DNA from 2 places in the Rossellomorea sp. KS-H15a genome. Region 1 is predicted to be linked to the other one. Evidence: riboswitches for the same ligand, from Rfam matches in the RefSeq annotation. Region 1 holds a riboswitch; the other holds the start of a gene.
The links. A riboswitch is a leader RNA that binds a small molecule or an ion and turns the genes downstream of it on or off. The one in region 1 is predicted to bind S-adenosylmethionine.
Positions count from the first base shown of each region.

Region 1 (4,219 bases):
TCTGTCCACTCCATATGAATACAACAATGTTCCGATCGCTCCATCTGCAATCAAGATTCTCTCTTTCAATGCCTCCAGCAATGGCATCATGCCCCATCCTCCCCCTTTACAAATTGATCACGTTGTTTCGATTGATTTTTTGTATACTATCTAAACCATTTTGAAGATCCTTTATTAATTCATCCGCGTTTTCAAGACCAACGGATAAGCGCAATAACCCATCTGTAATCCCTCTTCTCTCTCTTTCAGCCTTAGGCATGGAAGCATGTGACATTCTTGATGGATAGGATAGAATCGATTCGACAGCTCCTAAACTGACGGCGAATACAGGAATGTTTACATGTTTGATGAGTTGCTTCACTTCCTCTTCCCCTTTTAACCGGAAGGATAGTACTGCCCCGGGACCCTCTGCCTGCCGGACTTGAATTTCACGACCGGGATGATAGCTCAAGCCCGGGTAATACACTTCTTCTACTTCCTTTCTGCCTTCTAGGAAGCTTGCAATCTTATAAGCTGACTCCGATGATTCCTTCAATCGGACATGCAATGTTTTCAGCCCCCTTAAGAGCAGCCAGCAATCCTGTACCCCGAGTACCGCCCCAAACGAATTCTGCAGGAAAGCAAGTTTCCCCGCAATCTCTTCATCTCCCGTTACCGCAAGTCCTGCTAAGACGTCACTATGTCCGGCAAGAAACTTCGTTGCACTGTGCAGGACAACATCCACTCCTAGACTGATTGGCCTTTGCAGCAATGGCGTCATGAATGTATTATCCAGAAATGTTAAGCAGTCATTTGCCTTGGCAAGCTTTACGACCCCTTCAATATCGGTGATATTCAATAAGGGGTTCGACGGGGTTTCCATATAAATCACCTTCGTATTGTGCTTAATTGCACAAGCCACCTCATGAAGATCTTTCATATTCACAAAAGAGTATTCTATATCAAATTTAGTAAGGACTTCCGTGATCATCCTGTATGTCCCCCCATATACTTCCTCCGAGACGAGTACGTGATCCCCACTCGACAATAATAGAAAGCTTGTTGAGATGGCAGCCATACCGGATGAAAAGGCAAAACCCCTTACCCCGCCTTCTAATTCCGCTATCGTTTCTTCGACTGTTTCCCTTGTTGGATTCCCCGAACGGCTGTAGTCATACGTACCATACTGATCAAAATCCTGTTGATGAAAGGTTGTAGCATGATGAATCGGCGTAGAAACAGCTCCTGTCTCTTTATCAAATCCGCGGGAATGGATGAGTGACGTCTGAAGTGAAAATGGTTTTTTACTCATACGTTAACACCTCTTTTTCCAATTGTTGAAAAACATTCTCCAAGTCTTCGATCAGGTCGTCGATAAATTCTATTCCTACGGAAAACCTGAGCAATCTGTTACAGATGCCAAGTCTATTTCGTTCTTCTTCAGGAATGTCGGCATGGGTCTGGGTGGCAGGATAGGTGATAAAGCTTTCAACCCCTCCTAAACTTTCAGCAAACGTTATAACCTTTAGATGTTGGAGGAATGGACCGATCCATTCTTCCTTGGCAATGCGAAAGGAAAGCATGCCCCCTTTCCCGGGATATAAGACGTCCGCTACACAGTCATGCCCTTTAAGATACTGGGCTAATTTTCGTGCATTCTTTTCATGCTGGGCCATTCTTAGACTAAGGGTCTTCAACCCTCTTATTAAGAGCCAACAATCAAATGGTGCAAGGACTGCGCCGATTGAATTTTGAATCGTATAGATCCTTTCAGCCAAGTCCTCTGTGTTGACTATGACAACTCCGGCCAGAACGTCATTATGGCCCCCTAAGTATTTGGTAGCGCTGTGAATGACCAGGTCTGCTCCCTCTTTGAGCGGTTTTTGCAGAACTGGTGTATAAAAGGTATTATCGACGATTAAAAGTAATCCACTCGCCTTTGAAATGGCTGCGACCTCAGAAATATTTGCTTCATTCATTAATGGATTGGTTGGTGTTTCAAGAAAAATAGCCTTCGTCCTCTTCGATATGTGCTCTTCTATAGAATGAGTATCACTTGTATCAACAAAATGAAATTTGATATTATATTGGGCTTCATACTGAACGAATAAGCGGTAGCTTCCTCCGTAAAGATCCTTCGATACAATCAATTCATCCCCACTTGAGAATAAACCCAGAATTGCCTGAATCGCAGCCATTCCCGAACTGAATGCAAATCCTCTATGCCCCTCTTCCAATTGAGCCAGTAGTTCTTCAAGGGTCGCCCTGGTTGGGTTTCCTGTTCTCGTATAATCATAACCGGTTGATTCACCGATTCCTCTATGTTCATATGCTGTCGATAAATGAATGGGCAGACTTACGGCACCAGTAGCTGAATCCTTCCGATTGCCTGCCTGGACAAGCAAAGTATCAATATGTTTTTTCAACATCCTTCTCTCCTTTTCGTCCCTAGAAAATGAAAAGGGGAAAAAACAAAAAACCTTCTTATGAAAATAAGAAGGTTTTATACGTTCGTTCTCCCTCTTATCGCCCAAGTTGACATCAACTTGCTGGAATTAGCACCATACCTGTTACTGTGGCTGGTTGCTGAGGTGTCTTCGGGCCAGTCCCTCTACCTCTCTTGATAAGAAACAATATGAAATTGTTAAAATGCTTTCTCATAACTTATAACAAAGACATAGAAATGTCAATGACAATTATGAATTATCTGAAAAACATCATGATCATTTTATTCTATTTCAATGATACATTCCTATTTTCCTTTTAATCTCTTTCATGAATGGGATTGTTTTTTTTCGTGCTTTTATGGCTCCATTCAGTAAGATGGCATCCAGTCTATCCCGATTGTTCAATAGGTCTTCATATTCCGACCTTGGTACTTCGATGAATGAATTCATTACGTCGAAAAGTTCTTTCTTCGCTTCCCCCCAGCCTATTCCTTGTTGAAATCTCCTTCTCATTTCTTCCGATTGATCAGTGGTTGCAAATTCTTTGTAAAGACCAAAAATGATTGAATCGTCAGGATCCTTAGGCTCTTCAGGAAGTGAAGAATCCGTTTTGATTTTATTGATCAATTTTTGAAGCTTTTTTGGTTCTTCAAATAAAGGAATGGTGTTATTATAACTTTTACTCATCTTGCGGCCGTCCAGTCCCGGTAGAACGGCCGTTTCTTCCTGGATGACGTATTCAGGGATGACAAATGTTTCTCCATATTGATTGTTAAAGCTTTCAGCTATGTCTCTGGCAATTTCCACATGCTGTATTTGATCTTTTCCGACAGGGACCAACTCGGTTTGGAAAAGGAGGATATCCGCAGCCATTAAAATGGGATACGTAAATAATCCCATATTGACTCCAGCATCAACATTTCTGCCGCTTTCTTTATTTTCTTCAACCATTGATTTATATGCGTGAGACCGGTTTAATAATCCTTTTGGTGCAAAACAAGAAAGGATCCAGCTCAGCTCAAAGATTTCAGGCACATCAGATTGACGGTAAAAAATCGCTGAATCAGGATTCAACCCTAACGCTAACCACGCTGCCGCCACCCCATATGAAAGCTCCTTCATTTCAATGGGATCATGGATTTTTGTTAAACCATGATAATCCGCAACAAAATAAGCAGTGTTATATGATTGGTTCTCCGCCAATCCCAATGCCGGTTTAATCGCCCCAATATAATTCCCCAAATGTATACGGCCAGTTGGCTTGATACCAGTCAGAACTTGTTTTTTCATCCCCATCATACCCTCCGTTGAAAAATAATCAGAAAACACAAAAAGGGCTTCCCGTCCTCTAAAAAAGGACGGGAAACCCGTGGTGCCACCTTCATTCGCTTACACTTCAGTAAACGCACTCATCTGTACAGAAGTCACGTTCTATACATCGTCCCTTTTATCGGTGAGACCTTCCGCCAAACCTACTTTATTTCAGCCTGGATGCTCAAAAGCCCATTCAACGATTCCCCATACTGATTCTCACCATCCATCAGCTCTCTTAAATGTTTCGATCGTCTACTCTTCTTCTTCATCGCAATTAACCATTTATTGTGTTCCCATTATTTTAATGTATAGGTAAATAATGGTCAAGTAGGTATAAACACATTTTTACATTTCTTTTGACGAAAGAGGAAGGAAGAGCTTTATGCCTCTCTTATTAAAAGGGAGAAACTTCATATCCGCGATCAAATGACTCGCATATCCGATGACACATGCTTCAAATACTCCATCAATCATGATAG
Region 1 covers NZ_CP096886.1:2,583,511-2,587,729, reverse strand. The annotation lists gene M1J35_RS13145 (bifunctional homocysteine S-methyltransferase/methylenetetrahydrofolate reductase) at 1-87, opposite strand, end outside; gene metC (cystathionine beta-lyase) at 107-1,291, opposite strand; gene M1J35_RS13135 (methionine biosynthesis PLP-dependent protein) at 1,284-2,408, opposite strand; SAM riboswitch class I at 2,500-2,609, opposite strand; gene M1J35_RS13130 (tryptophan--tRNA ligase) at 2,718-3,716, opposite strand; T-box leader at 3,778-4,018, opposite strand; gene M1J35_RS13125 (metal-dependent hydrolase) at 4,086-4,219, opposite strand, start outside.

Region 2 (4,219 bases), 1.8 Mb from region 1:
TCGGCGACCACTTCCGTGCCTCCCCTTCCCCTCCCGATATCATGGGTGTTCATCGCTTTCAGGAGGGTGAGATAGCTGTTCGGATCAAATCTCTTTCCGAGTTTCTTTCCTTGATAATCAAGATAGCTTTCCACATTGTATTGCTCATTGGTCCTCTCCCGCTGGAAGCGCCTGTCAAACAACTCCTGTGTACGATAGGTCACCATCCCGACCATCCTGGCAATCTCAAGCCCTTTTAATATGGAACCGTGAGGATAGTGGCCATTTTGAAATTCGGGATCCCCTTCAATTGCTGTGATCCCGATATGATTGAAGGCGAGACCGTAATCATTTAAGGCCGGTGAAACGGCGAGGGCGAATACCTTGTTGATATATGTCGGATACAAGGCTCCCCATTCCAATGCCTGCATTCCACCCAGCGAGCCGCCGATCACCGCTTCGATCCTTTCGACGGAGAGCTGTTGGAGTGCTTCATATTGGGCATGGACCATGTCCCGTATGGTAATGTGCGGGAAGTCCGGACCGTATCGTTCTCCTGTTTCAGGATCCGTGGACGTCGGTCCCGTACTCCCTTCACATCCCCCTAACACATTGAAAGCAATCACATTGTATAGATCGGTATCAATGTAGGATCCTGGTCCGATCAGTCCATCCCACCAGCCCCGATCCTCACTCGTTCCCTTCACAATATGGGTTCCGGTTAGGGCATGGCAAACGAGGATGACAGGGCCTTCTTTATTGCCGGTCCGTTCATAGGCCAGATTTACATTGTGCAATGTGGTGCCTGACTCTAATGTGAGGGATGGGATGGTAATGGAGCTTACTTCGTATGAGTATGAATTCTCCATTCCTCCACCTCCTTTTTTTATGTTGTTCGGGGCGTTGGGGCACCCCGGTAATTCGGGTTCACGGTTCAGGTTCCTTTTAAGTGGACTGCGGGTAGCCCGTTCGCTGATATATTCGATATTTCGCTGATATATCCCAAATACCGCTGATAAAATCAGATTTTCTCTGATATCCCACTTTCATACACTTTGGCTGCCCCCTCACCAGCTTCTAATACCTGTTTTCACGTGAGATTTTCCAAAAAACTTCTTACTATTACACCCGGGACGTTTCCAACGCCACCTCAATCGCATGATCCAGATCCTCGATCAAATCCTTCGCAGATTCCAATCCTACGGAAAGTCTTACAAGGTCCTCGGTTACGCCTGTGGCCCGGATTTCCTCATCGTTCAATTGCTGATGCGTCGTGGACGCTGGATGGATGATCAATGACTTCGCATCCCCTACATTGGCAACATGGGACCAGAGGGAAATGTTGTCGACGACTTTACGTCCTGAATCCCTGCCCCCTTTGATTCCAAAGACGACGATGGAACCCGCTCCATTTTTCAAATATTTTTGAGCAAGAGCGTAGGACGGATGCTGCGGCAGACCCGGATAAGAAACCCAGGCAACTCCACTGTGCTGATCTAAGTGTTCTGCAATCTTCAAGGCATTCTCCGTGTGACGTTCGATTCGGAGATGGAGGGTTTCCAGTCCCTGCAATAGCAGAAATGCGTTCTGTGGACTTAAGCACGCCCCGAGATCCCGAAGCAGCTGCACCCTTAACTTTGTGATGAAAGCGGCCGCTCCTACATCCTGTGCGTAGCGAAGTCCATTATAGCTTCTGTCTTCTTCTGTGAATCCTGGGAACTTTTCATGATTCCAATCAAACTTCCCACCGTCGATGACCACTCCACCGATGGCCGTACCGTGGCCGCCGATCCACTTCGTTGCAGAGTGGATGACAATGTCCGCTCCCCACTCAATCGGCTTGCACACATATGGTGTGGCAAATGTGTTATCGATGATGAGTGGGATATGATGGTCATGGGCCACTTTCGCCACCGACTCGATGTCGAGGACATGGAGACTCGGGTTTCCGATCGTCTCTGCGAATACCGCTTTTGTTTTCTGCGTAATCGCCTTTCGGAAGTTCTCCGGATCAGTCGGATCGACGAAATGAACCTTGATTCCGTATTTCGGAAGAGTCGTAGAGAATAAATTGTACGTTCCACCGTACAGATTGGTGGCTGCCACGATCTCATCCCCTGCACCGGCTATATTCAAGATGGAAAGAGAAATGGCGGCCATCCCGGATGATACACCCAGGGCTCCGATTCCCCCTTCTAAAAGGGCGAGGCGCTTCTCGAGCACGTCAACGGTCGGGTTCATGATACGGGTGTAGATGTTCCCCGGTTCTTCAAGGGCGAATAGCTTTGCGGCGTGATCGCTGTTGTCGAACACGTAGGATGTCGTTTGGTAGATGGGTACCGCTCTTGAGCCTGTAGTTGGGTCCGGCTCCTGGCCGCCGTGAAGAAGCAGTGTGTCGAAATCGAATGATTTGGTCATTTGGAATTCCTCCTAGAGTTTTTTGGTTTTTGGATTGGTGTGGATGGTTGGTTGGTTGAGTTCAGCTGCTGAATTGGATGGTTTTTTCAGCAGTTGAATTTGTGAAGAATTTCAGCAGCTGATTTACAGGATGATTTCACCTGCTGATTTTTCATAGAATATCAGCTGCTGAATAGATCCAAACATACTCCTGCTGAACCCCCATGCAAAAGCCTAAGAAGCTAGAAGAGGATAAAATAAAAAACCCTCTTCCTAAGAAGAGGGTCTAATTGAATAGGGTCCTCCTCTTATCTTTCAGGCAGATCGCCTGCAGGAATTAGCACCTTTTCATGCGACGCGTAGTGCGTACATGAAGGTTGCCGGGTTTCATCGGGCCTAGTCCCTCCACCTCTCTGGATAAGAGCATTTAATTGTCAATGTGAAAATTCATGCGTTGAGATGAATTATAAAGGGTAACCAGCCTCAACGTCAAGACCATTTTCAGAATCTTTTTATTTTTTAACAGAAGCTGCAATCGCCTCGTTAAATTGAGAAACGATATCTTCCCCATCCTCGATACCTAACGATATGCGTACCACATGGGTGTTGATGCCTAATTTTTCCTGAGCTTCTTTCGGAAGGGCACGATGAGAGGTTCCAATTGGATAGGAAACCGTTGTTTCCACTCCTGCCAGGGACGGGATGATTTTGATCCATCCAAGGGACTTGAAGAATGTGCTGATATCGCAGCTGGCATCGAGTTCAATGGTGACAATTGCGCCATTTCCTTTTTCGGATAAATCAGTTGGGTAATAGACCCTCTTCACCTGCTCATTAGTGCGTAGTTCCTCTGCAAGGATTCCTGCGTTCTGAGCCTGGGTCCCGACGCGGAGTGCCAATGTTTTCGCCCCCCGGCATGTGAGCCAGGCTTCAAATGGACTTAAGTTGGAACCGATGTTGACGACCCTTTCCCTTGCTTTATTCACAAGCTCTTCTTTTCCGACTACGACTCCCGCTGTGATATCGCTATGCCCGCCAATATACTTCGTAGCGCTGTGAGCGACCAAATCGACCCCTTCAAGGAAGGGTTGACGCAGAAATGGTGTGGCGAATGTATTGTCGATCATCGTTTTCAGGTTGTGTTTTTCGGCAAGAGCTACCATTCTTGAAATATCCTCTACCCGCATAAACGGATTGGTCACCGTCTCACTGTAGAGAAGTTTTGTATCGGGAGTGAGGGCTCCTTCGATTTCTTCCTCACTCGTAAAATCAACGAAGGAGGTGGAAATGCCGAATGATTTCAGCTCTTCTTTCAGCATGTGGAAGGTACCTCCGTATAAATCCTCCGCTGCGATGATGTGATCCCCCGCCTGGACAACGGCAAGGATTCCCACGAGGATTGCCGACAAGCCGGAAGACGTGGCAACACCCGCAGGCGCTCCTTCAAGATCTGCTACCATCTTCCCAAGCTCATCCGTGTTGGGATTACCCGTTCTTGAATAAAGATAGGGAGACTTCCCCTCATAGAAACCCTCAAGCTCCTCCAGAGACGTAAAAGAAAAAGCTGACGTCTGGTAGATCGGTGTTGTCTTACTACGGATTTCCTCTGTTCCTTTCAGCTGACTATGTACGACCTTGGTGGTGAATTTCATTTCACATTCATCCTTCCTCAAGCTATGTATTTTTAAAAGTGTACCATATTCAGAAGATTGTGAGGAGTATGAGGTTCTGGATAAAGAAAAAGAACCCATCGCTTTAGGGCAACAGGTTCTCATCGTCAGACGTTTTCTAAACACCCGATCAGGCGATTTTCGATATCCAACGCCAATCGCTTCAATTCATC
Region 2 covers NZ_CP096886.1:17,861-22,079, forward strand. The annotation lists gene M1J35_RS00080 (homoserine O-acetyltransferase MetX) at 1-848, opposite strand, end outside; gene M1J35_RS00085 (homocysteine synthase) at 1,102-2,397, opposite strand; SAM riboswitch class I at 2,682-2,800, opposite strand; gene M1J35_RS00090 (trans-sulfuration enzyme family protein) at 2,889-4,028, opposite strand; gene M1J35_RS00095 (DUF302 domain-containing protein) at 4,154-4,219, opposite strand, start outside.
Region 2: another riboswitch for S-adenosylmethionine. It lies ahead of M1J35_RS00085 (homocysteine synthase); the one in region 1 lies ahead of M1J35_RS13135 (methionine biosynthesis PLP-dependent protein).